DNA from 2 places in the Salinivibrio sp. IB643 genome. Region 1 is predicted to be linked to the other one. Evidence: riboswitches for the same ligand, from Rfam matches in the RefSeq annotation. Region 1 holds a riboswitch; the other holds the start of a gene.
The links. Region 1 has a riboswitch for lysine ahead of lysC (lysine-sensitive aspartokinase 3). Riboswitches for the same ligand answer to the same signal wherever they lie in the genome.
Positions count from the first base shown of each region.

Region 1 (14,170 bases):
ACTCGCCAAATATATTGCCACTAAGCCCTGCGCCAGCTGCGGTGGCTCGCGTTTACGTCAAGAAGCTCGACATGTTTTTATCGATAACCGTAACCTGCCAGAAATTTGTGAGCTCAGCATTCAGCAGGCGCTCGATTTCTTTGAACAACTGTCGCTTAGCGGCCAACGTGCAAAAATCGCCGAAAAGGTGATGAAAGAAATCCATGACAGGTTACGCTTTTTGGTCAATGTCGGGCTCAATTACCTTAACTTGTCACGTAGCGCCGATACCTTATCCGGGGGAGAAGCCCAACGCATTCGACTCGCCAGTCAAATTGGTGCTGGCCTTGTCGGTGTGATGTACGTATTGGATGAACCATCGATTGGCTTGCATCAACGAGATAACGCGCGCTTACTGGATACCTTGGAGCACTTGCGCGATCTGGGCAATACCGTGATGGTGGTTGAACATGATGAAGACGCTATTCGTGCCGCGGATTACATTATCGATATAGGCCCAGGCGCGGGCGCGCACGGGGGCGAGATCGTGGCAGAAGGCAGCCTTGACGATATTCTTGCCAGTGAGCATTCACTTACCGGGCAGTATCTTTCTGGCAAACAAGCGATTGCGGTGCCAGCACAACGGATACCGCGCGATCCCAACAAGATGTTGACGCTCAAAGGTGCAACCGGAAACAACCTCAAAAATGTGGACCTGCACTTACCTGTCGGCTTACTCACTTGTGTCACGGGCGTGTCGGGATCTGGAAAATCAACCCTCATCAACGATACCTTCTTTAAAGTCGCCCACCAGCAATTAAACGGTGCCACGACCGCGGATCCTGCGCCGTATGCCGAGATTGATGGCCTAGGACACTTTGATAAGGTTATCGACATCGATCAAAGCCCCATTGGCCGTACGCCGCGCTCAAATCCCGCCACTTACACTGGGATCTTTACCCCGATTCGTGAACTGTTTGCCGGCACACAAGAAGCACGGGCACGAGGCTACAAGGTGGGTCGCTTTAGTTTTAACGTACGCGGTGGCCGCTGTGAGGCCTGTCAAGGCGATGGGGTCATCAAAGTAGAAATGCACTTTTTGCCGGATGTGTATGTCCCTTGTGATGTGTGTAAGGGCAAACGCTACAACCGCGAGACACTTGAAGTACGCTATAAAGGCAAAACCATCGATGAAGTCCTGGCAATGACAGTGGAAGACGCGCGTGAATTCTTTGATGCAGTGCCAGCCATTAAGCGTAAGCTGCAAACCTTGATGGATGTTGGCTTGAGCTATGTGCGCCTAGGCCAAGCGGCGACGACCTTGTCTGGTGGTGAAGCGCAACGGGTGAAGTTAGCCCGAGAGCTGTCCAAACGCGATACCGGTAAAACCTTATATATTCTTGATGAGCCAACCACAGGGTTACACTTTCATGATATTCAACAACTGCTCAATGTTCTCCACCGCCTACGTGAGCAAGGGAATACTATTGTGGTTATTGAACATAATTTAGATGTGATCAAGACGGCCGACTGGATCATCGATCTGGGGCCTGAGGGCGGCAATGGCGGGGGTGAAATTATCGCCCAAGGCACACCGGAATCGATTGTCGATGTGATCGGCAGCCACACGGCCCACTTCCTCAAGCCAATGTTGGAGCGATAATGACGTTAGTGCTGCCGCCTAGTCGTGTCATACGCAAGCCGTTGACGGTGCACTTTTTGGTGACCTTAACGGTATTGTGGCTGATTTGTCTGCCTCTTTACTCGGTTGCTCTGCCGCTGGTAGGCATACGTCACCCGGCGGCGGCGCTATCATTACTCACCTTGGCATTTGCGCTTGGGTTCGCCAGTTTGGAGGTTATCCGTCAACACACATGGCGAGCCACTCGGCTGACCGGCACATTGGCACTTGCGACCGGCTTGGCGATGATGCCCTATTTTTATCCGCAGGCACTGGGCCACAATAGTGGCTATGCGCTCATCGTTTTAGCGCTAAGCTTTGGCTTTTTCTCAGCCCTACAGCAGTTTATTTTTAATCACGCCCAACGACAAAAACTACTGGCCGTCTTATTGTTGGCCTCCTGGTTAGCGGTATTGTCGGTATTAGGGAACCAGCCTCCGCCGGGCATGGCACCCTTTATGTTTGATCAATGGGTCCCTCACCTCCCTCCAGCCGTGACTCACACCTTATTGTTAACCGGAGTCACGCTCGCCGCCTACATTTTGGCCAGAGAGCCCAGTGGTCGATATCGCCACCCGGTTAGCCAAGGCTTACTCGCGTTAACACCGCTTGTGTTGATTCCGATATTGGCGATGCAAGAGCAACCCTTACTGTTGCTATTCGCCCTGTGTGCGATTGGCTTACAACAAGTGTATTTAGCCCGGTTTGCCTCGCGACGCCAGCATCGTATGTGGATGATCGCTATCTCGGCAGGGGCATTTTTGGCGGTATTTGGTCTCAGTGGTCAAGACAACTGGCACTGGCTCACCGCCGACGATCAGCGCGCACTGATGCTGGCGTGGCAGCAATGGCAAATGACGCCATTTTTTGGAGTGGGCATGGGCAATGGTCAGTCAACGTTGCTATTACTGTCTGCCTCACAACCGAATCATTCCGGCCCGGTGACGTTACCCAGTGCTTTAATCCTGTGGCTCCTTGAAGGGGGGCTCGTTGTCGCCTGCGGCTATCTTGTGGTGTTGGCCGCGCTAACACTTCGTATTCTACGTGCACCGTCAGGGACACGTAGAATATTGATCGCCTTAGTATTGCCACCACTGACCGGCCTGATGATTTATCCAGCCAGTGGCACACAGTGGTTTAACGGGGTATTGTTATTGATTTGGTTGTATTGGTTAGACAACTTAACCAGTCGATATCGTCGTTATCCCGTGTTTTCACACCGTTATAGTCAGCGTGTCGCGAGCCGCAGTGTGATCATGGCGCTGGTGCTCGTCACCTTACTGAGCTTGTCATCCGTTTACCTCGCCAATCGCTATCTGCGTGATTCCTTATTAAGTTCGCAGCGTTTTACCTTGTATCAGCAACACCCATGGTGGCAGCAACAACTGCACCGCGCGCAACAAGACCGTCACTTTCAAGCGAATTTGGCGCACTTATCTGACGTAGCACGCCACCAGCATTTGGATGATTTACTACGTCAAGTCGCGCAACGCCCACGCTTTTCGGGCTATCAGCATGCGTATCAGGTTGCGTTACAAATTGGTGATCACCAACGCGCACGCGATATTCAACAAGAAGCGCGCTATTTATACCCGCAAGCAAGCAAAGTATGGACCACTCGCCATACCTTGCCCGATACCTTAACGCCTTAACGTAACGCGTTTTCTAACGCTTTCAGACACAGCGCCACATTCTCATGCCGTGCCCCGTAGCCCATTAAGCCAATGCGCCACGCTTTACCGGCGAGATCGCCTAAGCCGGCACCAATTTCGAGGTTATAGGTCGTGAGCAGGTGCTGACGTACTGCCGCATCGTCCACGCCATCCGGAATAGTGACCGCGTTAAGCTGCGGCAAACGGTAAGGCTGATCAACCACAAAAGTGATACCGAGCTCATCCAGCCCTGCTTTGAGGTGTTGATGCATGTCTTGATGACGTTGCCATGCGTGCTCAAGCCCTTCTTGATAGAGCCGCAATAACGACTCATGCAAGGCATACAAACTATTGACCGGCGCGGTATGGTGATAGCTGCGTTTCCCTTCTCCGCTCCAATAACCAAGCACCAGGCTTTGATCGAGAAACCAACTTTGTACCTTGTGGGTTCGCGATTGCATTTTAGCCACAGCACGCGGTGAGAAGGTGACAGGCGATAAGCCAGGGACACATGACAAACATTTTTGGCTACCGGAATACACGGCATCGAGCTGCCACTCATCGACTTTCAATGGCACGCCACCGAGTGAAGTCACGGCGTCGACAATGGTTAAGCAACCGTGCTCCCGCGCCAATCTCGCCAGTGTTTGCGCATCAGAACAAGCGCCGGTTGAGGTTTCAGCATGGACAAACGCAAGCGTGCTGGCATCCGGATGGGCTTTTAACGCAGCCTCAACTTTTTCTGGACTAACAGGCGCACCCCAGGCATCGTCGACCATCACTGCTGTCGCGCCGCAACGCTCGACATTTTCCCGCATACGATCGCCAAACACACCATTGCGACAGACAATCACTTTTTCACCCGGTTCAACTAAGTTGACAAAGCAAGCTTCCATCCCGGCACTGCCTGGTGCCGAAATCGCCAGGGTAAAAGGGTTGTCGGTTTGAAACGCATATTGAAGCAGTTGTTTGACTTCATCCATCATCGCGATAAACAAAGGGTCAAGATGTCCGACAGTCGGACGGCTGAGTGCCTGTAGCACTGCAGGATAAATATCAGAGGGGCCCGGGCCCATTAACGTGCGAGCCACGGGCTGAAAAGATTGAATCTCGGAAATTGAACGTGCCATAACCTTTCCTTGTTGTTGGTACACACAGATGACCGTTATAGCATATTTTTTCGCCATATCCCTATTGGCTGGCACGTGAACTGTGTGATCGCTGGACAATTTTGCCAAGGCACTGATCGTGACCAAAAGGCAGTTGACACCCTGTCATCTCGCCCGTAATGTAAATGCTGTTCATGGGGTAACCAACCCGGGACTGAACATGCAGAAGAGGTGCATTTCTCAGGCAGTTATCATGCGGAGCCCCACTCCAAGGTATGATAATCAGGGGAGACAATGCCGAGGTGGCGTAAGCTTGGGGGCGAAACGCTGCCGGCCTAGGAGGCTGAATCCTTCAGGCTGTCACTTGTCATCCCTACAGGAAGACAGGTGGAGCGCTTCTGGCAGTCCATGCCTGCCGTTTGCTCTTCCTTCTTTTTTGCGGTCCCTACCGCGGTCACGATGTGACTTCTGATGTTCCCCATAATGAATTGATTAAGACCCATTTGTATGATGAGAGGGGAAAAGGACGTGAACCCATTACCACCGATTTCGGTCGCTAAGTTTGGCGGGACGAGCGTTGGCACTATCGATGCCATGCAACAAAGCGCTGATGTGATCGAGCAAAACCCACATACCCGCTTTGTGGTGATCAGTGCGTGCGCAGGCGTCACCAATCACTTGGTTGCACTGGCACAAGGGATCAACGACCCGCAAGTACGTCAAGACAAACTGGTTGCCATCACCGCTATCCATCAAGCGATATTAAACGCGCTTCCCGCTTGCCAGGACACGCAAACAGCAGTCGATGACTGGCACCAAACGATTGCCGACTATGCAAATACCGCAGCATCTGCTCCCAGTACAGCGTTAACGGATGCGTTAGTCGCTTGTGGTGAGCTCATCTCAACCTATATTTTTACTCACTTGCTCAATAGCCGAGGCATGGCCACGGTGAGGGCCGATGCGCGAGCGTTATTGCGCACCGATAGTCACTTCGGCTGTGCCCAACCGGATCGACAACAAACCAAGATTCAGTGCCAGAACCAATTACTCCCCCGCTTAGCAACGCATTTAGTGGTCACGCAAGGGTTTATCGGTGCTGATGCGAACGGGCACACCACTACCTTAGGCCGCGGCGGCAGTGACTACAGTGCCGCGCTATTCGCCGAGGCGATCGGAGCAGAAAGCTTGGCCATCTGGACCGATGTCCCCGGGATTTATACCACCGATCCACGGGTGACTGATCGTGCTCGTCCTATCAGTGAAATTAGCTTTAGCGAAGCCTCGGAAATGGCTACCTTTGGTGCCAAGATCCTCCATCCATCGACGTTAGTGCCCGCGGTACGCCAGCATATCCCGGTATTTGTCGGCGCGGCGAGAGCCCCCGAACAAGGCGGTACCTGGATCCGTGAGCAAGCACACTCAGCGCCGCTGTTTCGTGCCGTAGCCCTCAGGCGCAACCAGACCATGGTGACACTGACCAGCTTAAACATGTTTCATGCTTGTGGTTTTTTGGCCAAGGTGTTTGAGATCTTGGCGCGCTTTGAAATCTCAGTCGATTTAATCACGACCTCGGAGGTCAGTGTCTCTCTGACGCTGGATCAAACCCATACCCAGGGTGACGCACCGCAGCTGCCGGAGGCTGCCATCGCCGCGCTCACGCAGTTATGTCAGGTAGAGATCTGTGCGAATCTAGCGGTTGTTGCGCTGATCGGTAACGAGATGAATCACACACCGGGCGCGACAGCGCCGGTATTTAGTGCGCTAGCCCAATATAAACTGCGCATGATTTGCTATGGTGCCAGCAATCACAATGTCTGTGTGGTGGTCGACGATCATGACGCGACCCATGTCGTACAGCGATTACACGCTGACTTATTTGAGTAAAAAAAGGCCAGCACATGTGATGTGCTGGTCTTTTTTCATTAGGCGTTTAAGTTTGGCCCGAGCCATTTTTCCGCGTCTTTGCTGCTCCACCCTTTGCGCGCCGCATAACTGTCACGTTGATCATTTTGAATCTTCGCCACCGCAAAGTAGCGTGATTCAGGATGTGAGAAGTACCACCCCGACACAGATGCGCCTGGCCACATGGCATAGCTTTCGGTGAGCGTCATGCCCGTATGCGCTTCTACCGAGAGCAACTGCCAAATTTTGCCTTTCTCGCTGTGCTCAGGGCAGGCAGCATAACCCGGAGCCGGCCGGATCCCTTGGTATTGCTCCCGGATCAAGGCGTCGTTATCGAGCGTCTCATTGGGCGCATAGCCCCACAATGAGATCCGAATTTGCTGGTGCAGGTATTCTGCAAAGGCTTCTGCTAATCGATCGGCGACCGCTTGGATCATGATCGCGTTGTAATCATCCCCTACAACTTTATAACCTTCCGCCAAGGCATACTCGCCAATGCCGCCTGTCACCGCAAACGCACCAATCCAATCAGGCTGACCACTGGTTTTCGGCGCGATAAAGTCCGACAAGCAATAATTGGCGCCGCGTGGCTTTTGGGTTTGCTGACGTAAATGGTTTAGTACCGTGCCTACCGTTTGCCGTGATGCGTCAGTATACACCTCGATATCGTCCTCTAGGCTGTTGGCAGGAAAGACACCACACACCCCTTTTGCGGCGATCAATCCTTCGTGCTCAAACCGGTCGAGCCAAGCATTAGCGTCTTCATACAAACGGCGTGCTTCTTCACCCACCAGCTCGTGGTCTAAAATCGCTGGGAATTTGCCGCTCAGGGACCAGGTCATAAAGAAAGGGGTCCAATCGATATACTGACGTAATGTCGCTATCGAGACATCATCGTAAACATGGACGCCCGGCCTCGCCGGCTGGGGCGGCGTGTAATTGGCCCAATCGGTTTGCCATTTGTTTGCCCTTGCCGCGTCCAGGGTGACAGGCGGAGTGCGGGGTGTCTTGCGTTGGTGCTGCTCTCGTACTGACAGATACTCTTTTTGTAAGCGCGCCACAAAGTCCGGATATTGAGCCGGCGATAATAGCGATGCACAAACGCCAACGGCACGTGACGCATTCGACACATACACCACAGGAGCCTGGTAGTGCTGCTCTATTTTCACCGCGGTATGCGCTTTGGATGTGGTCGCCCCCCCAATCAATAGCGGAATATCAAACCCTTGTCTTTCCATTTCTTTGGCGACATTCACCATTTCATCCAACGACGGCGTGATAAGGCCTGACAAACCAATAATGTCGACTTGCTCCTCGCGCGCCACTGACAGGATTTTATCGGTCGGCACCATCACACCGAGATCAATAATCTCGAAGTTATTGCATTGCAGCACTACGCCGACAATGTTTTTGCCAATGTCATGCACGTCGCCTTTTACCGTGGCAAGTAAGATCTTGCCATTGGTCTGCCCTTGTTGCTTTTCAGCGTTGATGTAAGGTTCAAGATAGGCCACGGCTTGTTTCATCACCCGCGCCGACTTTACCACTTGCGGCAGGAACATCTTACCTTCACCAAATAAGTCTCCCACCACATTCATGCCCGCCATCAGTGGGCCTTCTATCACTTCCAAGGGTTTACTCGCCGCCGCTCGAGCTAGCTCAGTATCTTCAACAATAAATTCGGTAATGCCTTTAACCAGTGCATGTTCAAGCCGTTTATCCACTGGCCAACTGCGCCACTCCGCGGTTTCTGCCACTTCGTTTTCACCGCGGTCGCGGTAGCTGTCCGCCAACGCCAGTAAACGTTCCGTGGCACCATCGTCTTTGTTAAGCACCACATCTTCCACCGCCAGACGCAGCGATTCAGGCAAATCATCATAAATGGCTAACTGGCCGGCATTGACGATGCCCATGTCCATACCGTTTTTAATGCAATGGTAGAGAAACACCGCATGGATCGCCTCACGCACTGGGTTGTTTCCGCGAAACGAAAAAGACACGTTAGACACGCCACCTGAAATCATGGCATGCGGCAGGGTTTGTTTGATATCTGCGACCGCGTTGATGAAGTCGACCGCGTAGTTATTATGCTCATCAATGCCGGTGGCCACCGCAAATATATTAGGATCAAAGATAATGTCTTCCGGCGGGAAGCCGACTTGATCAACCAGCAGATGATACGCGCGCGTGCAAATCTCGACTTTACGTTCACGTGTATCAGCCTGGCCTTGCTCATCAAACGCCATCACAATCACAGCGGCACCGTATCGACGGACTAAGTGGGCTTGTTGAATAAACGCGGCTTCCCCCTCTTTAAGAGAAATTGAGTTCACAATCCCTTTACCTTGGATACACTTCAGTCCGGCTTCAATGATCTCCCACTTTGAGGAGTCAATCATCACCGGTACCCGAGCAATATCGGGCTCAGCCGCACACAGATTGAGAAAACGTACCATGGCTTGCTGTGCATCCAACATGCCCTCATCCATATTGATATCGATGATTTGCGCCCCGTTTTCCACTTGCTGTAACGCCACCTCAAGCGCTTCGTCGTATTGTTCTTCGACGATTAAACGCTTAAAACGCGCCGACCCAGTGACATTGGTGCGCTCCCCCACGTTCACGAACAGGCTTTCAGCATTAATAGTCAGCGGTTCTAGCCCTGATAGTCGACATGCCACAGACTGAGAGGGGCGCGCACGGGGGGCATGTTTCGCCACCACTTCGCTGATCGCTTGAATATGCTCGGGCGTGGTACCACAGCACCCACCCACCAAGTTAATAAAGCCAGAAGCGGCCCATTCGTCGATATGTTTTGCCATGTCTTCAGACGAGAGATCGTATTCGCCAAACGCATTGGGTAAACCGGCATTGGGATGAACCGAAACAAATCCTTCGCAGATCTCACTGAGCTCTTTGACGTACTGACGCAATTCGGCTGGCCCCAGCGCACAGTTCAAACCAAAAGAAAGCGGTTCGACGTGGCGTAAAGAGTGATAAAACGCCGCGGTGGTTTGCCCAGAGAGCGTACGACCAGACGCATCGGTGATGGTGCCAGAGATCATAATGGGTAAGCGCACACCTCGGGCATCAAAGACTTTTTCAACAGCAAAGGCACAGGCTTTCGCGTTCAAGGTATCAAAGATGGTTTCCAACATGATGAGATCAACACCACCATCCATCAACGCCTCAGTGGACTCCGCATACCCCTCAACCAATTGATCAAAGGTGACATTGCGAAAGCCAGGATCGTTCACATCTGGAGAGAGAGAGCAAGTGCGATTCGTGGGTCCGAGAACCCCAGCAACAAAGCGTGGTTTTTCTGGGGTTTTCGCCGTCCAGTGGTCAGCCACGTCGCGAGCAAGACGCGCAGCAGCTAAATTTATCTCCGCACTGATGGCCTGCATGTCGTAATCGGCCATGGCTATCTGGGTCGCGTTGAACGTATTGGTTTCTATGATGTCCGCGCCCGCGGCCAGATAGTCGCTGTGTAACGCTGCTATTTTTTCAGGCTGCGTCAGTACCAAAAGGTCATTGTTACCTTTCACATCACAATGCCAGTCTTTAAAGCGTGCGCCGCGGTAATCGGCTTCGCCGAGTCCTAAGCCTTGGATCATGGTGCCCATACCGCCATCGATCACCAAAATACACTTAGAGAGACGCTGTGTTAATCGATCCATTCTTACCCCGTGATATCACCATCCTGATTGCGATAGTTTTATCCTACCACAGCCATTTTGGAAATCTAGACGTCTATAAATATCGATTAATTTTGATCTATTTCAATTCAGCTGTTCGTTTTGAGCGTAATTTCTATTAATATTTTGTAACTCTTTCATTCCTCGTCGTACTAGGAAGCTGCATGTCTACCTACGCAATCCTCAGTTTCATGGCTGCTGCTGCCATCTTCATCGCCTTTATTAATAGTAAAATCAGCCGAGTACAAACGACTATCGCGATCACTGCAAGCTCTCTACTCCTTTCTCTTTTGATCGTGATCGCCGGTCAATACCAAGCCATTCCGTTAAAGGCGATGGCAGAGCAAATATTGACCGATATCCACTTTGATGCCTTTTTACTCAAAGGCGTACTCGGTTTCCTTTTATTTGCGGGCGGTATTGGTGTCAAGCTTCCCCATTTCTCTGATCAAAAATGGGAAATCACCACCCTCGTTCTCGGCGGCCTGTTGGTCTCTGTCTCGCTGGTTGGTGCCGGTATTTGGGGCGTCTTCCAACTGATCGGCATTCCTTTTGATTTTATCTATTGTTTATTGTTTGGGGCGCTGATTTCTCCAACCGATCCTATCGCGGTGTTAGCCATTGTTAAGCGGCTACAGGCACCTAGGCGGATCACCACCCAAATCGAGGGAGAGTCACTGTTTAACGACGGGGTCGGGATTGTTATTTTCGTGACGCTTTTTACCTTGGCGTTTGGCGACAGCGAGCCGACACTCGGTGGTACGATCGCATTGTTCTTACAAGAAGCTATCGGTGGGATTTTATACGGTCTGATATTGGGTTACCTGTTTCACCGTTTGATCTGCGCGACCAATGACCATTCCATGGAACTGCTACTGACATTGGCTATTCCTAGCGCGGGGTATGTGCTCGCCGATATGTTGCATGTTTCCGGGCCACTGGCGATGGTGGTATCTGGCATTATGATCGGTAACTGGACTCGCTTTATTGGCTTCTCCAAAGAGAGTGAGGATCATCTTGACCATTTTTGGGAATTGATCGATGAGTTTTTGAATAGTTTACTGTTCTTGTTGATCGGGGTCAGCCTATTACAGATTAGCTTCCATAAGGAAGACTGGATCATTATGGCCGCAGTTGTACCCGTTGTGCTGTTCGCTCGTTATCTCAGTGTGAAAGCCTGCTATTTCGGCTTCAATCGATTTCGTCAATACAACCCTTGGGCCGTTCGTATTTTGAGTTGGGGAGGCCTAAGAGGTGGCTTAGCCCTTGCCATGGCCATGGCAGTGCCGGCTGGTGTGATGGTCGTCCCTGAGAAGAATATCGACGTCCGTGAACTGATTTTAATCATGACTTATGCGGTGGTGGTTTTCTCTATTCTCGTACAAGGATCGACCATGACAGGAATGGTTGATAAAGCCAATGCCGCTCAAGAGAAAATCGACAATCCCCGTGTATAAACACTCTTTCTCAACAAGGCGCCAATAGGCGCCTTTTTGCTATTCGTCGAGCGTAAAGTTAGATTGTGAAAATTCAGCCAGATTAAACGGCGTCAGCTGATAGACACAATAGTTCAACCAATTGGCAAAGAGTAAGTGCCCATGACTCCGCCAACTCACATAGGGGGGTTGAGACGGATCATCATTAGGATAATAATTAATCGGGACGACAGGCTCCATCCCTTCTTCAAGATCGCGATGGTATTCATGATGCAGCGTATGTGAGTCATATTCGGGATGACCTGTCACAAACACATTACGTTTATCCTTGGTCGCCGCCAAGTAAGTGCCCGCTTGTGCTGAGGTGGCGAGAATATCGAGATCCGTGTGTTCGTCCAGAAAGCTTGGCGAAAAGTCAGCGTACCGCGAGTGAGGGGCGAGAAAGCTATCATCAAACCCCCGCAATAAAGGATGCGTAGCCAGTGCTTCATTTACCTGGTGCTGATAGACGCCAGATAACTTCTCTTTGCGCGTTTTTTTGGGTAAATCGTAAAGAAGCTTTAAACCCGCTTGAGCCGCCCAGCAAACGTAAAGGGTAGATGTAACATGCTGATGCGCCCAATTCATCACATCTTGCAAATGCTCCCAGTAAATCACATCTTCAAACTGCACCAAGCCCAATGGTGCCCCGGTGACGATAAGACCATCAAAGTTGCGTTCACGCACGGCTTCAAACTGGCGATAGAAGGTGTCTAAGTGTTCCGTTGGCGTGTTTTTACTGGGTCGGTTATCAATACGTAAAAGCTCGACATCAACCTGTAAAGGGCTATTAGAGAGCAAGCGCATAAATTGCGTCTCGGTCTCAATTTTTTTGGGCATTAAGTTGAGTAACAACACCTTCAATGGGCGAATGTTTTGGCTCACCGCACGCGTCTGCGACATAACGAAAATGTTTTCTCGACGCAAAATATTGGTGGCGGGGAGCTGATCCGGAATTTTTATCGGCATCACTGCCTCCTGAGATTTAAGATGTTTAGACGTCCAGATATCTAATAACATACCCCAGTGACCCATGAAGCTCAAGCAATAATCAACGCCCAGAGATACCCGAATAAGTAAGAATAGTGAAAGGGTAACAACACCAAACAAAAAGGTGAGATAACAATGGGGCAGTCGGGGATATAAGAAAGGAATGAGGTATTTTAAAAAACACTATAAACGAAAAAGCCCTCCGCGAATGCGGAGGGCTTAAAATAAGCTCTTGGCAGTGACCTACTCTCACATGGGGAGACCCCACACTACCATCGGCGCAGCAACGTTTCACTTCTGAGTTCGGCATGGGTTCAGGTGGTGCCGTTACGCTATGGCCGCCAAGAAAATTCTGGTGCTGATAGGCAGATTTGAACTGCCGACCTCACCCTTACCAAGGGTGCGCTCTACCAACTGAGCTATATCAGCAAAATCGTTATCAACGTTTTACTCGGTGTTTTGTCATCAAAGTCTTACACTTAATTGCTTTGATGCTTAAATTTTTTCTAACTAAAGCCTAATACTAAGCGCTAATTAGATAATGAGAGCCTGGCGATGTCCTACTCTCACATGGGGAGACCCCACACTACCATCGGCGCTGCTTCTTCGTTCTCGCCACAATCAACTGGCTTATTTCGAGTCCAACCCAAAACCTCTTGGGTGTTGTATGGTTAAGCCGCACGGGCAATTAGTACAGGTTAGCTCAACGCCTCACAGCGCTTACACACCCTGCCTATCAACGTCGTAGTCTACGACAACCCTTTAGAGAGCTCGAAGCTCTAGGGATGACTCATCTCGGGGCCAGCTTCGCGCTTAGATGCTTTCAGCGCTTATCTGTGCCGAACTTAGCTACCGGGCAATGCGTCTGGCGACACAACCCGAACACCAGCGGTTCGTCCACTCCGGTCCTCTCGTACTAGGAGCAGCTCCCCTCAATCATCCAACGCCCACGGCAGATAGGGACCGAACTGTCTCACGACGTTCTAAACCCAGCTCGCGTACCACTTTAAATGGCGAACAGCCATACCCTTGGGACCGACTTCAGCCCCAGGATGTGATGAGCCGACATCGAGGTGCCAAACACCGCCGTCGATATGAACTCTTGGGCGGTATCAGCCTGTTATCCCCGGAGTACCTTTTATCCGTTGAGCGATGGCCCTTCCATTCAGAACCACCGGATCACTATGACCTACTTTCGTACCTGCTCGAGCCGTCACTCTCGCAGTTAAGCGGGCTTATGCCATTGCACTAACCTCACGATGTCCGACCGTGATTAGCCCACCTTCGTGCTCCTCCGTTACGCTTTGGGAGGAGACCGCCCCAGTCAAACTACCCACCAGGCACTGTCCTCACCCCCGATTAGGGGGCTAAGTTAGAACATCAAACATACAAGGGTGGTATTTCAAGGATGGCTCCACGACAACTGGCGTCGCCGTTTCAAAGCCTCCCACCTATCCTACACATGTAGGCTCAATGTTCAGTGCCAAGCTGTAGTAAAGGTTCACGGGGTCTTTCCGTCTAGCCGCGGGTACACAGCATCTTCACTGCGATTTCAATTTCACTGAGTCTCGGGTGGAGACAGCGTGGCCATCATTACGCCATTCGTGCAGGTCGGAACTTACCCGACAAGGAATTTCGCTACCTTAGGACCGTTATAGTTACGGCCGCCGTTTACCGGGGC
Region 1 covers NZ_MUFF01000001.1:2,003-16,172, reverse strand. Annotated here, with positions in the region: gene uvrA (excinuclease ABC subunit UvrA) at 1-1,642, shown strand, start outside; gene BZG77_RS00045 (Wzy polymerase domain-containing protein) at 1,642-3,312, shown strand; gene BZG77_RS00040 (pyridoxal-phosphate-dependent aminotransferase family protein) at 3,309-4,442, opposite strand; lysine riboswitch at 4,640-4,827, shown strand; gene lysC (lysine-sensitive aspartokinase 3) at 4,932-6,308, shown strand; gene metH (methionine synthase) at 6,347-10,006, opposite strand; gene BZG77_RS00025 (cation:proton antiporter) at 10,189-11,481, shown strand; gene metA (homoserine O-acetyltransferase MetA) at 11,521-12,468, opposite strand; rRNA gene rrf (5S ribosomal RNA) at 12,720-12,835, opposite strand; tRNA gene BZG77_RS00010 (tRNA-Thr) at 12,843-12,918, opposite strand; rRNA gene BZG77_RS00005 (23S ribosomal RNA) at 13,157-14,170, opposite strand, start outside.

Region 2 (18,319 bases), on a different contig from region 1:
TTCATGTTATATGTTATAGCCAGCGCTTGACTGCCTAAAAGTATCTACTAAAGTGGATTGTGTGGTAGATAAATGACCAAGTTGGCTTCGGTCAGTCTGCGCCAGGGGGAATCCCAAGCTCAAGGCTAACCAGAAGCTGACAAGGCGTTTATCACGAGGTATGCAAAGTTTGATGCAAGAAGGATGTGTCGCATGGAAACTGGTACAGTAAAATGGTTTAACAATGCAAAAGGATTTGGCTTTATTTGTCCAGGAGAAGGGGAAGGAGACGTATTCGCTCACTACTCTACGATTCAAATGGATGGGTATAAGACATTAAAAGCGGGGCAAACCGTCAGCTACGAAGTCGAGGAAGGACCCAAAGGCTACCATGCCAGCCAAATTGTGCCAGTCGATCAAGAGGCAGTGAAATAGCACTGACCCCGATCGGCCAAATGGAAAAAAAGGCGAGCTGTTGCTCGCCTTTTTTGTCTTTTCAGTGTGTCACACCGGTTCCATTGCTCAGAGCAGTCCGAGCATCTGCTTGTAGTGGCGACGACAAACAGACACATAACGTTCATTGCCCCCAATCACAACCTGATCGCCATCTGCAATCGCGTTGCCTTCAGCGTCTTGCCGAATGACACGACTGGCTTTACGCCCACAATGACACACAGTTTTAAGCTCCACCAATTTGTCAGCCCACGCGAGTAAGTACTGTGACCCTTCAAATAATTCACCACGAAAATCGGTACGCAAACCATAACATAGGACAGGGATCCGCAATTTATCCACGACATCGGTCAGTTCCAGTACTTGCTGCTTAGTTAAAAACTGGCTCTCGTCAATTAACAAACAGTCGACTTTGTCCTGAGATAAAATGGCCGCCACATGCTCAAACAGCGACGTTTGGTTGTCATACAGATGTGCATCCGCGTCCAGGCCTATACGTGAACTTATTTTACCTTGCCCATAGCGATTATCGATCGCGGCGGTGAACAGTAAAGGCTGCATCCCACGCTCTTGATAATTGAACGCAGATTGCAACAAGGTGGTCGATTTACCGGCATTCATTGCCGAATAGTAAAAATATAACTGGGCCATAACTGTCTCTACACGTAACGCCCTACTTCAGGGCCAACATCATTCAATACACCGGCATGCTACCGAACCCGCAGAAAAAGAAAAGCCCCGTTTATGCGGGGCTTGAACGACTATCCTTTCAATTGACAGGGCCGCTTTTTAAGCCAAAGTAACCCAGAGCACAAAAGAATGAACGCCAGCGTCGACGCGGCTAATGACCATAACAAAGAGGCGGTAAAGCCAAGCACTAAGAAGCCAAATGTCGCAACGACTGCGCCTCCGATTGCATAAGGTAGCTGCGTGGCGACGTGGTCAATAAGCCCACAGCGCGCCCCTGTTGAGGATAAAATAGTGGTATCTGAGATAGGAGAACAATGATCGCCAAATACAGCACCAGCTAATACCGCAGACAGCATCGGCAACATCAGCGCAATATCCGTCGCTGCCGCAAGATCCCCCGCAATCGGGAGCATAATACCAAATGTGCCCCACGACGTGCCCGTGGCGAATGCCATCACTGCCGCCAATAAAAATAAAACCACAGGTAACAATTGAGCAGGTAAGTTACCTTGCACTAACGAGGATAAATATTTACCCGTTTGTAAATCACCAATGATATGGCCAATCGACCAAGCAAATAGCAATATAAGAATCGCACCAAACATTGATTTAGCGCCGACCCATAACGTCTTCGCAATATCGGGCTTAGCAATGCCTTGTTTAACCGTCATCACTAGCGCAACAAACAGGCCGGCCAGTCCGCCCCACAGTAATGACATGCCGACGTCGGTATTCTCAAACGCTCCCAGGATAGAGAATGCATGATGATCAGCTGCTAAAGATTGCGCACCGGTGTAAATCATGGCGCTAATCGTGGCGATCACTAGCACGACTATCGGAGCCACCAGATCCGCTACACTGCCATTTTCACTTTCTTCGATGCCTAAATCATCGCAAATATCAGCACAATGTTCGCTTTCATCACCTAATCGGCTGCCTTTTTTGGCTTGGTATTCAAATTGGCGCATGGGGCCAATATCAAGCTGAAACCAGACCACGGCAAACACTAACAGCAGCGCAAAAATGGCATAAAAGTTCATCGGAATCATGATGACAAACGCACCCAGTGCGGTGTAATCGGTAACACCATGCGCAACCAAGATAGAGCCAATAACGGTAATGATATAGGCTCCCCAGCTGGAGGCTGGTGTAATCACACACATAGGCGCCGCGGTCGAGTCGAGAATATAGGCAAGTTTTGCCCGTGAAACATGAAAACGATCCGTGACTGGGCGAGAAACGGCCCCCACCGCTAAGCTATTAAAGTAATCATCAACAAAGATGAATACCCCAAGAAAAGCAGCCAGTAACTTCGCACCACGTTTACTCTTAATCCGGCTTTGTGCCCAATTCGCAAACGCGCGCGTCCCCCCCGATAAGGATAATAACGCGGTAATCATGCCCAATAATATTAAAAAGGCGAGGATACTCAAGTTCCAGCTGTTTAAACCGCCATCAGCTATAAATAAGCCAGTGATCACGTTCAGTAAATACTGACTAGCGGGCAAAAGTGAAAAATCCGTCATTAATACGGTGCCAAGGATTATCCCCATACCCAACGACAGTAAGACACGTCGAGTTGCAATCGCGAGACCCAAGGCTAGCAACGGAGGAAGCAGTGATAAAGCGGATGAAGAAAAGTCTGTTAAGTTCATGATCTCAATATCAACCCGGTGGTTGGAGATCTACTGCAGAAACGAAGACGGTAAGGCGTGGTATTACACGGCAAACAACTTGCCTCCTACATACAGTAGCGCTCCATAGTGTGTTTCTAAGTACTATGGCAGTGCTGCTCCTATTCGGTAACAGCCCCAGCTCAATCGGTGTGATGACCTGATTGGCTTCGGCATTGTTTCCTTTTATGCGCCCTCATCGGTATCACCCTCTTGCGCACGACTCATAAACAACGCACCTCTACGTTAAGCGAAGAGCATTCTACACGTCGTGCTCACTATCGCAACTGTTTATGTTTGAAAAATCATCGGCTCGTTGTCAGGCGTTCTATTCCTTTTCCATGCCAATGATAAACGACGCGCATTCTATTTTTTTAGACACAAGAATCAAAATGCCAATAAAACTATACGCTAGGATTGCGAATAACTTGCAAATAATGAACAATGTGGCCTATTAATATATGTAATATTGTATATTTCATTTATACTGTTATCATTCTTCTATTAACAAATAAATTAAACAGGAACCAATAATGTCTGATGCAATGAAAGCATTACTCAACCTACGTAGCTTACGCGCTCTTGCCAAAGAGATGTCAACCGAGCAACTAAACGAAGCGTTAGAGAAACTACATACCGTGGTTGAAGAACGTAAAGAAATTGATCGCGAAGAAGAAGCAAAAGAACAAGAGCGTTTAGAAAAGCTAGAGAAATACCGCGAAATGTTAGTGGCCGATGGTATTGAGCCAGAAGAGCTCATGAAGCTATTAGGTGGCAGCACTAAAGCGAAAACACCAGGAAAGCGCGCAGCTCGTCCAGCTAAATACCAATATACTGATAATGATGGTTCACATAAAACATGGACAGGTCAAGGCCGTATGCCTAAGGTTATTCGCGAAGCGACGGAAAGTGGTTCTGCAACACTCGACGATTTCCTCATCCCTGGTCAAGAAGCATAAACTTTTTACCAAGGAAAAAGAAAAAAGAGGCCAAGGCCTCTTTTTTTTATAAAGTATCAATCAAATTTAATTCTATCGGCTAAATGACTAACCGCCAGAGCAAAGTAATGCGAGCGGTTCCACTTCAATAAGCTTTGATAATTATTGTAGACCAAATACGCTCTCCCCTTTTCATCATCAGGCTGAATCAGCCATGCTTTGATGTCGACCTTGGGTAACGCTTGGCCGTTCATGCGTCTTACGCCTTTCGTCTGCCAGTCACTTAACAATAAGCCCTTGTCTGCTCCGGTACCGAGTAGAGACCGATCAAGCTGTTCTGGAACTTGAACTTGCCGACCCCATGTATAGGTATCATCCCAACCGGCTTGTTTCAGATAATTCGCTGCCGATGCAAAAACATCGGCCTCCGTTTGCCAAATATCTTTTTTACCATCTTGGTTGCCATCCACAGCATAATTAATAAACGAACTGGGCATAAACTGAGATTGCCCCATTGCTCCCGCCCATGATCCTTTCATGTCTTCGGGGGCAATATGACCTTGCTGTAATATTGTCAGTGCTGCCATGGTTTCTTTACGGAAAAAAGCTTCTCGACGGCCATCAAATGCCAATGTCGCCAATGCCTCAATCACATTATAACTGCCTTGGAGCTTGCCAAAGTTACTTTCAACGCCCCACAGGGCAACAATAAAACGTGGTTGCACCTGGTATTGTTCACCCACTTTTTTTAATACGTCATAATGCTGATTGTAGAGCTTTTTCGCTTGCGCCACTTTCCAGTCTGGTACCGCTCGGGGAATATACTCGTCTAAAGTAAGGCGCCGCTCGGGTTGATTTCGATCTGAGCTCACCGCGCGTTCATGATATTCAATCCCGTCAAACGCTCGCTCGAGCAATGCATCGCTAATCCCTGCCTCACGAGCTTCATCTTTTAATGAGGCCACATATTGTTCAAATCCTGGCTTGGCCATCACTGGGCTAACGATTAATGCAGCCGCCATACAGGCTGAAATCATACCTTTGCGCATAGTCTTCCTTTTACAGTTTTTCGTTTCTATTACGAATAGCCTGCAGCGCTACGTCCGGAGGTGGGGGCAGCTGTACAAAAAACCCCTCCTCTTGCAGGCTTTGCTTTACCTTGGTGATATTGACCACCGCAAGCTTTTCACGCTTGTCTAAGTCAATCATCATTGCGAACTCTGGTTGCCCAAAGCTGTTCATCAGCGCCTCTGGCACGTCATCAAATTTATCTTTCTCTGCAAGATAAAGATAGGTGCCTTCTTTCTTTTTGCTTCGATAAATTGCGCAATACATCTCAAAAGTCCTCACGAGCATGCCATAAAACAGGCGATAAATTGTCATCCTCGGGCAAAGGTTTGTTAAACTTTACCGCAAAGTGTATCAAAACACGTATTTGCGGTGGTTTCTCACTATAAAGCTAAAAAACATCATTAAAACGAGAAATCTGACTCGAAAAGCAAACCTTGCTTGCCGCATCCGTGCTGTGAATATACCATGCTATTCAACGTCTGATAATGCGCGTCTGACTCGTGTTTTAACGACAGAACCGGGATCGAATCACATGCTTAAACAACCGGAGTTGAAAGGCTCTACTTTCACCCTATCCGTCCTCCATCTTGTTGACGATAACTTCGCCGCGGCGGCTGATGTGCTGGCCGAGAAGGTCACTCAAGCACCTGGTTTTTTTGAAGGTGCCCCCGTTGTGGCTGATGTTCAACGCCTTTCTCAATGTCCTGACATCAGTGCGTTAAAGCGCTGTTTACAGGCAACGGGAATGATTCTTATCGGACTGACTGGGGTCACGCACAACCATACACGCCAGCTTGCGCTAGACTCGGGACTGGCCGTGCTTAAATCAAGTAAGCAGTCACGGATCGCAGATCCGATACAAACGCCAGCAAAAGTGGTCACCGCGCCTGTTCGTTCCGGCCAGCAAATTTATGCTAAAAACGCAGATTTGGTCATCTTGAATCATGTTAGCGCCGGGGCAGAAGTGATTGCCGATGGCAGCATTCATATTTATGGCGTGCTACGAGGCCGAGCAATTGCCGGGGCATGCGGACAAAAACAAGCACGTATTTATTGTCAGAACCTTCAGTCAGAATTATTGTCAGTGGCAGGTAGCTATTGGCTGAATGATAAGATTCCACCAGAACATGTTGAGCGGCCAGCCATGGTGTCGCTTAATCAAGAAAGCTTACAGATTGACCCCCTCACGCTATAACAGAATAAGGACGAGGAATGGCACAAATTATTGTAATTACTTCCGGCAAAGGTGGCGTGGGAAAAACCACCTCAAGTGCAGCATTAGCGACCGGATTAGCATTAACAGGCAAAAAAACAGCGGTTATCGATTTTGATATCGGTTTACGTAACCTGGACTTGGTGATGGGGTGTGAACGCCGTGTTGTCTACGACTTTGTTAATGTCATTAATGGTGAGGCGAATCTCCATCAAGCATTGATTAAAGATAAACGCGTAGAAAACTTGTTTATTCTACCCGCTTCTCAGACACGCGATAAAGATGCGCTGACCAAAGAAGGGGTTGAACGTGTTTTAAAAGACATGGACGAGCTTGGTTTTGAATACATTATTTGCGACTCTCCTGCGGGCATCGAGGCTGGCGCATTAATGGCGCTGTATTTTGCTGATGAAGCAATTGTCACTACCAATCCTGAAGTGTCATCTGTACGCGATTCTGACCGTATTCTTGGCATTCTTGACTCTAAATCACGCCGCGCAGAAAACGGTGAGGAGCCGGTTAAACACCACTTATTAGTCACTCGTTATAACCCTGCACGTGTGACCAATGGCGAAATGCTAAGTGTCGAAGACGTTGAAGATATTCTACGCATTCCTCTGCTGGGCGTGATCCCGGAAAGCCAGTCGGTATTACACGCCTCGAACAAAGGTGAGCCTGTTGTGCTTGACCAAGAGTCTGACGCAGGCCAGGCCTACGAAGATGCCATCGCTCGTCTGCTGGGTGAAGAGCGCCCCTTCCGCTTTATTGAGGAAGAACGTAAAGGTTTCTTAAAACGCTTATTTGGAGGCTAATGTGGCATTGCTAGAATTCTTCCGGCCCACTAAGAAAAAGTCCGCCAACATCGCGAAAGAGCGTTTACAGATTATTGTTGCCGAGCGTCGTAGTGCCGATAGCCCTGCTCCAACCTATCTGCCTCAGCTTAAGCAAGATATCTTAGATGTCATCCGGAAATATGTCGATATTGCGCCAGACCAGGTATCGGTTAGCCTCGAGCAAGGGGATGATGATCTGTCTGTTTTAGAGCTAAATGTTACGCTCCCCGAGGAAGGAAAGGACCACTAATACGGCCCCTTTTTCTCAAAAACACGAAAGCGGTGCACGAGCACCGCTTTTTAGGTTTAGGCGGTTGGCTTTTTGGGAATAACCGCTAACAGGGCATCGCCAATTAATGTGTAACGCCATCCTTTTGCTAACTCGGGGCGTTTCTCTTCTTGACAATCGTCTCGCCATACCCAAGTAATCAGCTGATTCAGCTGTTTTTTGGATCCAATAAACTCTGGCGCTAATCCAGCGTTATCAGCCGCTTCTTGCACTTTTTCTTTAATTGCTTTGATCACCGCTTTATAGCCTGGTTCATCGACCAATCGTGTCAGCGCTGGCGGGCATTTATCCGCAGTCATCTTGTCAGCCTGTTTTGCGATTTTTATCAGTGTTTGTGCATGATAGCGAATTTCAAAGCGATCAAACCCATGTTCCTGCATTTGCTCTACTGTGCGTATATCGTATCGCGCCATTTTCCAAAGGTGCTGTTCTTTAACGATAAAATTAAGCGCCATGTCACGACGTCGTGCCTCTTTGGCTCGCCATTTTGCCAACGCTTGCAATACTGCCAATTGTTGTGGATTCAACTGCCACGCATACTTAATCTCTTGATACACGGCCTCATCCGATTTTGATTGATGCTTTTTACAGCACAGCTGTGCGCATTCCTCAACGAGAGCGTCTTGCCACGGTGTCTGCGCTAAGGCGTCAGACAACGCCTGATAAAGTGGCATCAAATAGTAAACATCTGCTGCGGCGTAGTGCTTTTGCTTGTCGGTCAGTGGTCGTGCACACCAGTCAGTGCGTGACTCGCCCTTGTCCAGCGCCACACCGACATAACGCTCAACTAAGCTTGCAAACCCTTCCGATACACCATGGCCTAAAAATGCTGCCATGATTTGGGTATCAATCATTGGTGTCGGTAGCGCACCCGCATGGTGTAGAAACACCTCTAAGTCTTCACTGCTCGCATGTAGTACCTTGGTCACGCTGACGTCGGCCATCAGTGCCCACAAAGGCGATAAATCGTCAATCGCGATAGGATCGACTAGCGCGAGGCACTCCCCGTCATAAAGCTGAACTAAGCCCAGCTGAGCATAGAAAGTGCGAGTGCGGACAAACTCGGTATCGACCATCACGGTTGCTTGCTGACGAAGACGCGTGCATATAGCCACGAGTTGTTGAGAAGAGGTGATCAGTTGATAGTTCACAAAAAAGCCCATAAAGAAAATGCCGGCGATGCCGGCATTTCGTGATTCGTTATCGCTAGTTTACCCTTTTCTGGGTCGGTTCGCATCAAGCCGACGCTTTTTGCGCAGGCGCCTCAGGCTCGTTCCTTAACTCACGACGCAAAATCTTACCAACATTGGTTTTAGGTAACTCATCCCTAAATTCCACTACACGCGGTACTTTATAGCCCGTAAGATGCTTACGACAGTGGGCAACGAGATCATCTCGCGTGAGCGAGGGATCTTTTTTCACCACACAGATCTTCACCAACTCGCCTGAGTTCTCGTCAGGCTGGCCAATCGCTGCAACCTCGAGCACTTTTTCGTGCAGGGCGACCACGTCTTCCACTTCATTTGGGTAAACATTGAAGCCTGATACCAAAATCATGTCTTTTTTGCGGTCAACAATGTGCAAGAAACCATCATCATCAAACTGCACCACATCACCGGTCGCTAACCAGCCATGTTCATCAATGCTCTCCCGTGTGGCTTCAGGCCGATTCCAGTAGCCTTGCATCACCTGTGGGCCACGTACTAGAAGCTCACCGGGTTGATTATCGGCGACATCGTTACCTTCATCATCGACAATACGGACCTCAGTCGAGGGCACGGGCAAACCAATTGAGCCATTGTAGTCTCGCAAGTCGTACGGATACGCGGCAACCAAAGGTGAGCATTCGGTTAACCCATATCCTTCGAGTAAGTGCTTACCCGTCAGTTTTTTCCAATTTTCAGCCACGGCACGCTGTACCGCCATGCCTCCTCCCACGGTCAAGCGTAGGTTTGAGAAATCGAGCTCATGGAAATCCTCGTTGTTGAGCAAGGCATTGAATAACGTATTCACGCCGGTGATCGCGGTAAAGGGATATTTTTGTAGCTCTTTCACAAAGCCGGGAATATCACGCGGGTTAGAAATCAGTAAGTTCTGCCCCCCCATCTCGATAAACAACAGGCAGTTTACGGTCAACGCAAAGACGTGATAAAGCGGTAATGCAGTTACCACCACTTCTTCACCGGCATTAAGCACCGGCTGGTAGGTACCTTTTGCTTGATAAACATTCGCCAACATATTGCGGTGGGTTAAGATAGCGCCTTTCGCCAACCCAGTGGTGCCACCCGTGTACTGGAGGAAAGCGACATCATCGCCTTTCAAGAAAGGCTTAACGTATTGCATCCGGCGACCACGACTCAAGGCTTTACGCATCGAAGTGGCATGCGGCAAATGATACTTGGGTACCATTTTCTTCACGTATTTCACCACGAAGTTCACCAAGGTGCCTTTGGCGCGCGGTAGTTGCTCGCCTAAGCTGGTCAAAATCACATGCTTGACTGGGGTATTGTCGACCACTTTTTCTAATGTATGGGCAAAGTTACTGACAATCACGATAGCCTTTGCTCCCGCGTCCGTCAGCTGGTGCTCTAACTCACGAGGGGTATATAACGGATTGACGTTAACAGCAACACAACCGGCACGTAAAATGCCGAATAAAGCAATCGGATATTGCAGCAGGTTTGGCATCATGATCGCGACACGATCGCCTTTTTTCAGCTTCAGCTCATTTTGCAAATAGGCCGCAAACGCGCGGCTACGCTCTTCCAATTTACGAAACGTCATCACCTGCCCCATGTTAATAAAGGCAGTTTGGTCGGCGTACTGCTGAACAGAATGTTCAAACATCTCGATAAGAGAGCGATGGGCATCTGGATCTATTTCCGCCGGCACATCCGACGGGTAACGATTAAGCCATACTTTTTCCACTGGCTTTCTCCTATGTTTTAGCTTGCAGGCTATATTGCTTGCTTCGATCGACGAGGCATAATTCAAACAGATGTTTAACCCGCCCACCATAGCGTTAACATTATTGTTACACGAGCATTTTAAGTGCGCGTTTGAATTTTAGTCACAAAATCTGTTATCAACGACACAGTTTGTTGCGGTTGTTGAAGGTGACAATGATGGGTGCCGGGAAGCTCAGCGAGGGTGAGTTGTTGAAACCACGTTGCCCGGATGGCCGCATCTGTTGAGCGAAATGCAGGATACCCATCTGTCGCTCGAATCGCCAGTACTGGGCAATTGATCGCTCGAATAATCGACTCACTGTGAGCTGGCGACATCCGATAAAGCGGTTCTGCGCCTAATTTGCGGTCATGACGCCAGCGTACGCCTTGTGTGCATACCGAAAGTCCTCGAGCCACCAAAGGCAGAAGTGACTCAAGTGACACTTTATTTATCGAGGCGCGTAACCGTAACGCCTTAAGCGCCGAATCAAAGTAACGGGGGGCCTTTGCTCGTAACATGGCCCGTTGATTCAAGCTGTTGGCAAAACGTTCAGTGACCGTCTGCTCAGGTTCCGCGATCGGGCCGAGCGCTTCAATGGTCACCATGGCATCAATACTATCGGGGAAACTAGCCGCATAACAGCTAGCGACTACCCCACCCAATGAATGACCCACCAGCACCACCGGCCCTGTGTGACCAAGCAGCGAGAGCGATGAGTGGTTCAGCACTTGGTGCAGATCATCAAGATAATCAAAAAACGGATAATAATAGTCACCCGGCTTGTGTTCCGATAAACCATGCCCTGGCCAATCAAACAAAATGAGCCCAACATCTTGCGGCAATAAAGGGAGCAGCGAATGAAAACTCGCAAGGTTATCTTGCCAACCGTGCATAAACACCAATGTCGGGGCGCCATAACTGGGCGTCCGCACAGCCGCCACTACCTGAATGTCTGCAAGCGGGATAGATGTGGCGACCAACCCCGAGCAAAGGCCCACTTGCTCGGGGGGCTGGGCTAATAAAGCATCAAGCTTTGCACTTAACGGTGTGGATAGCATGGCGACCCGTTATGGGTTAAGGAAGGGTAATCACGCTTTGCACATGCCCGGTACCGACACCGATACGAAGTCGAGAGCAATACAACCCGTAACAATACGGCCTGTCATCATCAATCACTTGTTGCTCAATATTCCATAATTGATGTCCTTTCACCTTCAGTACTGGGTAATCATAGGAATATGCATCAACCATCCCTTCTTGGCGTGAATCAAAGTCACCTAGAATGGTAATCGGTCGCCCTTTGGCATAGTCAGCAGGCTCCACAAACCCATCAAAAACAGCTTTAAATCGCCCGAGGGATGAGGCCTTTATATCGGGACGTCCCGCATCTGATATTGGTAAAGCTACGATCTCGACAACCGAGTCAGACTCCCGGTTGTTAACACTGACAATCAAACCGCCTAGGCGCACTTCTTCACCTTGTTGCGCCTCAGTCATTTTCGCCACAACGGGATATTCAGTCACGGGCTGATCCATGCGTCCTTTGAGTGTCTCTGGCAACGTTGAGCAGCCGGTTAAAGCCAAGGCACCAAGAACAACTAGCCAATAAAGTTTCATACAACACACTCCTTTTGTGCACCATTAAACGTATATATCGACCCCAACCAAGCTTAACAGTTCCTCTCGCCGTGTTTGGTTTAACACGGCGAAGTAAGATTCCATTGCCTGCCGACCTCGACCATCAGGTAAATCATATTGCACCTGTTGCTGCGCTTGCTCAGCCTGCGCAACCGACACTGGGTCAACGCGCTGGCGAACCGCGTTGGCAACTTGCGTCGTCTTCGGCGTTTGCTTACGTGTGACTTTCTGTTTGTTTGCCGCACGCTGGGATTGATTAGATCGGGTCGTCTGTGGGGACGATATACCGTTAATCGATACCATATTCGCTTCCTATGCTCACCGACCGACTACCGGCCTACTCTCGCCCGGGTAATTTCTTCCACGTGACTTTATCTCGCAAATAGGTAGGGCTGGCTAGCTCGGCGGCCACCGCTTCTCCTGACTGATACGCGTGTTGTGCAATCGCGATCATATCTTGCGCTTGCGGGTACAACACATCTGACCTGACGCTTTGCAATCCCAATTGGGCCTCTAGATCAGGATAGGCAGGCCAGCCGGTTCCTGCCAATGTCCAAACACCTTGGTTAGAGTGAGGTAAAAGCGCATCAGGTGCGACGACCATTTCCTCACCTAAACACTGCCAACGACCTGTTTGTGTGCGTTGGTACTGACCGACATATAACTCGCCCATCCGCGCGTCAATCGCAGCGAGGACATGGGTTGCGCCGCTCATTCGGTAGCTTTGTGCCGCCATCGCCTCTAGCGTCGACACGCCAATCATGGGCAAATCCGCGCCAAAAGCGAGTCCTTGGGCAATACCAATACCAATGCGTACACCGGTAAAACTGCCCGGCCCGCGGCCGAACGCCAACGCATCCACCTGGCTGAGTGCGACGTCGGCTTCTGCCAGGACTTCATCAACCATCGGCAGGATCTTATTCGTGTGTTCGCGTGGGGCGATTTCACTGCGTGAAATAACATGATCGCCACAACTAAGTGCCACTGAACAATTCTCCGTAGCCGTATCGACGGCAAGTATTTTTAGCGTCATTTAACCCTCTATAGGTTGATGTGATAAATGCGAGTGAACGGTTTTATTGTCCGCCTCTGAGGGCGACAAAAAATCGTCAATATGGTTAAGCTCCCGTGTCCGTGGGATAGCAGGTAAACTGCGTAAAAAGGTCGCGCCATAGGCACGGGTGACTAAGCGGTTATCACAGATAATCAATGCGCCATAGTCTTGTTGATCACGAATCAATCGCCCCACGCCTTGTTTAAGCGTGATCACTGCTTCGGGAATTTGTACCTGAGCGAAGGGATCACCACCTTGTAATTTGCAATCTTCAATGCGTGCTTTTAATAAAGGATCATCCGGCGACGCAAACGGCAACTTATCAATGATAACGCAACTCAAGGCCTGGCCTCGTACATCAATGCCTTCCCAAAATGCCCCTGTCGCCACCAGTAGCGCGTTACCTAAAGACAAGTATTCTGCCAGTAGGCGCTGTTTAGGCATTTCGCCTTGCATCAACACCGGTAATGACAACTGCTCGCGAAATAATGCCGAGAGCTCACGGACCATTTGGTGCGACGTGCAGAGAAAAAAGCAACGGCCTTGGTTACGTTCAATCACCGGCCCGAGCATGGCGGCCAATTTATTCGCACGGCGATAACTATTGGTCTCAGGCACATGACGTGGCACACACAATCGGGCTTGTTCGGGATAATTAAACGGGCTTTCCAGCGTCATTTGTTGTTTGGCATCGATCCCTAATCGGTGATTAAAGTGGCCAAAATCCCCCTCTACGGCCAAGGTGGCCGAGGTGAATATCCATGCACCGCCTTGTTCGGCCATTTGCTCACGAAAACGGTCCGCTACGGATAATGGCGTAATATTCAAGCTAAAATGATGGCGTGTGCATTCATACCAGTAGGAATATCCGGTTATCGACGTATCGCGAAGGCGCGTTAATCGGGCTTTAAACAACGTAATACGGTCAAACGCGGCATCCAGTAACTGGCTTCGCCCGAGTGACAATTTGACCACGTCATGAACTAAATCGAGGGCATCGGACAGTCGCACCAGTTCTTTTTCAACCACGGGCGATGCTTGAAGCTCGCGCCAATTGCCCCGGAAACCTGGCTCTCCCATCACTAACCGCATATCCATCGCCGCTTGCGAGAGACGGTCAGCCACTTTTTCCAGCTGGCGCGTATCACGAAGTTCAGTCCGGTAGGCAATATGAATGTCTTTCGCCGCATCTTGAAGTTGGCGACTTGATAAAGACTGGCCAAAATACTGGCTAGCGATGTCAGGCAGTTGATGCGCTTCATCAAACACCATCACATCGGCTTCTGGGATCAGCTCGCCAAAGCCGGTTTCTTTGATCGCCACATCAGCCAAAAATAAATGATGATTCACCACCACCACATCAGCATCCATCGCACGGCGTCGGGCTTTGACCACGTAACAGTCTTCATAGCTGGGGCAGTCTTTCCCTAGACAGTTATCATTAGTAGAGGTCACAACAGGAATGAGCGGACTGTCTTCAGCAAGCGCCTCACATTCACTCAAATCGCCCGATTCAGTATACGATGACCACTCACGAATTTTGACCAACTGACTCAATTGTCCCGGTTCGCTGTCTGGGCGGTGGCATTCGCTAATTTGCCGCTCTAAACGTTCAGGACAAAGATAATTCACCCGGCCTTTGAGTAGCGCCGTGGTACCGATATAGCCCAGCGCAGACTTCATCAAGGGTAAATCACGATGGTAGAGCTGCTCTTGCAGGTTTTTCGACCCGGTACTGATAATCGCTTTTTTACCGCTTAACAACACCGGGGCCAGATAGGCATAGGTTTTCCCGGTTCCTGTGCCCGCTTCAACCACTAACTGGCCTTGTTCACGAATGGCCGTATCGACAGCGATCGCCATATCTGTTTGCGGTTGGCGAGGCACGAAGCCGTTAATGGCTTTAGCCAGCGCGCCCGTCTCTGAGAAAACCTTACGGATCATTAGATAAATACACAGGGGAAAGAGAGCATTATGCCAAACCCCAAAAATGGATCAAACCATTCAGGGACGAAAGCCAAGATCACCACCAAAATCACTTTGACCTAACAGGCCAGAAAGGGTAAAACCAGGGGTTTAGTAATAAGCAGCACAGTATCAACATGGAACGAAAAACACTTCTCACGGATTGTCCTGACGCTCAAGGCTTAATCGCCACCATCACCAATATTTGCTACAAACACCAGCTCAATATTATTCATAACCGCGAATACGTTGATCACGCTACCGGGCAGTTTTATATGCGCACCGAGCTGGAGGGGATTTTCAACGATCATACCTTGCTATTGGATCTTGACCACGCATTACCACCCGGTAGTCAGCGTCAATTAGTCAGTTCGCGTCGCAAACGTGTGGTGATCATGGTCACCAAAGAGTCGCATTGTCTCGGCGATATTTTGATGAAAGCGTATGACGGATCGCTCGATATAGAGATTGCCGCTGTGGTAGGGAATTACGATAAGTTACAGCCTTTAACCGAGCGGTTTGATATCCCGTTTCACTTTGTTAGCCATGAAGGATTAAGTCGCGACGAGCACGAGCAAGCGATGATTAAGGCCATTCAAGGCCACCAGCCTGATTATATTATTCTCGCCAAATATATGCGGGTGCTAACGCCAGATTTTGTCGCCCAATATCCGCATCGCATTATTAATATTCACCATAGCTTTTTGCCTGCCTTTATTGGTGCACGCCCCTATCATCAAGCCTTCGAGCGCGGGGTCAAAATCATTGGTGCGACCGCCCATTTCGTGACCAACGATTTAGATGAAGGCCCTATTATTGGCCAAGATGTGATTCATGTTGATCATAGCTTTAGCGCACAAGATATGGCAAAAGCTGGCCGGGACGTAGAAAAAAGCGTGCTCAGCCAAGCGATCGCTCGCGTTATCGACGATCGCGTCTTCGTGCACGGCAATAAAACCGTGATCTTATAGCTCAGCCTTCTTATTTCACCAAACTGCCAAACATTGCCAGCGCGCCGGTGCTGGCCCACCCCTCATGCGTGAAATTACAGGAAAATGTGTCAGCAACTGATTGATTTTATCTAAAAAGTGGCGTCATCTCGCACTACGATTTTTCCTTTGATGGCATCATAATTGGTAACCTCCGAGAGGGAAAAAAGGCTCGTTGTATTCCGGCGCGTAAAGATATCAAGGAAGGCGGTGAATAACTATTGCCAATGCCTGCTGTTTTATGGGTATCATTAGGGATCATCCGCGTCGATGAACGTCATGGTTCGCGACAATACAGCATCCCGCCAACACTGTGTTTGCACGCTTCATTCTCGCGCAATACAGTGTTGGCGGATTCTTGTATTGATAAGCTGGAAACCCACATAACGGGTCATTCATAATCAGCCCGGCTAGTAGTAAAGGTAAGCAAGTGAATATTCAAAGTCTTCTTAACGAAAAAGTTTCTGCCGCCATGGTTGCGGCGGGTGCGCCTGAGGGCACACCAGCAGCAGTGCGTCAATCTGCAAAACCACAATTTGGTGATTATCAGGCCAATGGTGTGATGGGTGCAGCCAAAAAGATCGGGACGAACCCGCGTGAATTTGCCCAAAAGGTATTGGATGCGCTTGATCTCGGTGAGATGGCAAGTCGCGCAGAGATTGCCGGTCCAGGCTTTATCAATATCTTTTTAAACGATCAGTGGCTGGCTAAACAGGCGGATATCGCCCTGTCCGACGCGCACTTAGGTATCGAGAAACAAGATAAGCAAAATATTGTCGTCGATTACTCGGCACCTAACGTTGCTAAAGAAATGCACGTTGGTCATTTACGCTCCACCATTATCGGTGATGCGGTGGTGCGTACATTAGAGTTTTTGGGTCACAAGGTTACACGGGCCAACCACCTAGGTGATTGGGGAACGCAATTCGGTATGTTGATTGCTAACCTCGAGCTGCACGAGTCACGCGGTGATGATATCTCCATGGAGCTGGGCGATATTGAAAACTTCTATCGTGAGTCTAAAGCGCGCTACGATGAAGACGAAGCCTTTGCCGCCACCGCACGTGACTACGTGGTGCGATTGCAGCGTGGCGATGCCTATTGCAAAGAGAAGTGGGAAAAGCTCGTTAAAGTCACGTTAGAGCAGAACCAGCAGAACTATGACCGTCTAAACGTTTCCCTGACACCAAAAGATGTCATGGGCGAGAGCCTTTATAACGATATGCTGCCGGGTATTGTTGAAGACTTAAAAGCGAAAGGCATCGCGGTCGAAGACGATGGGGCTCAGGTGGTCTTTCTCGACGAATATAAAAATAAAGATGGCGAGCCGATGGGTGTGATCATCCAAAAACGTGATGGCGGCTTTCTTTATACCACCACCGACATTGCTTGCGCCAAGTATCGCTATGAACAATTTAACGCTGATCGCGTGATGTATTTCATTGATTCACGCCAGCATCAACACCTAATGCAAGCTTGGACCATTGTTCGTAAAGCCGAGTATGTTCCGGAAACCGTTAGCTTGGAGCACCATGCATTCGGCATGATGCTGGGTAAAGATGGCAAACCGTTTAAAACACGTGCGGGCGGCACAGTGCGTCTTGCTGACCTATTGGACGAAGCAGAAACGCGTGCCAAAGCACTGATTGCTGAAAAGAACCCTGATATGGATGCGGCCGAGCAAGCGAATATCGCGACGACGGTTGCAATGGCAGCGGTAAAATACTCCGATCTCTCCAAGCACCGTACTACCGATTATATTTTCGACTGGGATCATATGCTGGCCTTTGAGGGGAATACCGCGCCTTACATGCAATACGCATATACCCGCGTTGCCTCAGTCTTTGCAAAATCAGGCGTCGATCGGGATGCGCTTGACGGTGAGATGATCATTGAGCACGAAAAAGAAAAAGCATTGGTTGCTAAGCTACTGCAATTTGAAGAAGCCGTGAAATCTGTAGCCCGAGAAGGACAGCCGCACTTAATGTGTAGTTACCTCTTTGAGCTTGCAGGCTTGTTCTCTAGCTTTTATGAAGCTTGCCCAATCCTGCTCTCAGAAGGACACACTCGCCAAAGCCGCTTGCGCATGGCCGCACTCACTGCGAAAACCATCAAGCAAGGTTTGGCGCTATTGGGCATCAATACGCTTGAACGCATGTAATGGCTAAGCGGACGAGATAACCTAATAGCGAAAAGCCCACCTTGTCGGTGGGCTTTTTATTTGCCGTGACCCACTCGTCGGTTGTGATGTAAGCTGGCGAGATTCATTTCAATACGGAGTGGCTATGTCTTTTTCTCTTCACCCTCGTTTAGCCGCTGACAGCACGTATGTCGGCGATTTAGCATTGTGCCAATTACGTCTTGCAGGCGCAGATTTTGGTCCATGGCTTTTGCTTATCCCTCGTGTAAGTGGCATCGAAGAAATCCATCATCTCAGCCCAAGCGATCAACAAACACTCTGGCAAGAGTCCTCCCTGGTCGCAAGCTGTCTAGAATCTCTTTTTGCTCCCGACAAGCTCAATATTGCAGCAATTGGTAATCTGGTCCCGCAGCTTCATCTCCATCATGTTGCGCGATTTCGCGAC
Region 2 covers NZ_MUFF01000018.1:143-18,461, forward strand. Annotated here, with positions in the region: gene cspD (cold shock domain-containing protein CspD) at 193-414, shown strand; gene BZG77_RS09245 (thymidine kinase) at 502-1,083, opposite strand; gene BZG77_RS09250 (Na+/H+ antiporter NhaC family protein) at 1,194-2,777, opposite strand; lysine riboswitch at 2,866-3,047, opposite strand; gene BZG77_RS09255 (H-NS family histone-like protein) at 3,329-3,754, shown strand; gene BZG77_RS09260 (lytic murein transglycosylase) at 3,811-4,782, opposite strand; gene BZG77_RS09265 (YcgL domain-containing protein) at 4,793-5,068, opposite strand; gene minC (septum site-determining protein MinC) at 5,337-5,999, shown strand; gene minD (septum site-determining protein MinD) at 6,017-6,829, shown strand; gene minE (cell division topological specificity factor MinE) at 6,831-7,100, shown strand; gene rnd (ribonuclease D) at 7,157-8,290, opposite strand; gene fadD (long-chain-fatty-acid--CoA ligase FadD) at 8,376-10,067, opposite strand; gene BZG77_RS09295 (alpha/beta fold hydrolase) at 10,187-11,146, opposite strand; gene BZG77_RS09300 (Slp family lipoprotein) at 11,163-11,705, opposite strand; gene BZG77_RS09305 (hypothetical protein) at 11,730-12,029, opposite strand; gene tsaB (tRNA (adenosine(37)-N6)-threonylcarbamoyltransferase complex dimerization subunit type 1 TsaB) at 12,064-12,759, opposite strand; gene BZG77_RS09315 (ATP-dependent DNA helicase) at 12,760-14,724, opposite strand; gene purU (formyltetrahydrofolate deformylase) at 14,883-15,716, shown strand; gene argS (arginine--tRNA ligase) at 16,165-17,895, shown strand; gene BZG77_RS09330 (HIT domain-containing protein) at 18,020-18,319, shown strand, end outside.
Region 2: linked by a shared signal. The riboswitch ahead of BZG77_RS09250 (Na+/H+ antiporter NhaC family protein) and the one ahead of lysC (lysine-sensitive aspartokinase 3) in region 1 are both predicted to bind lysine.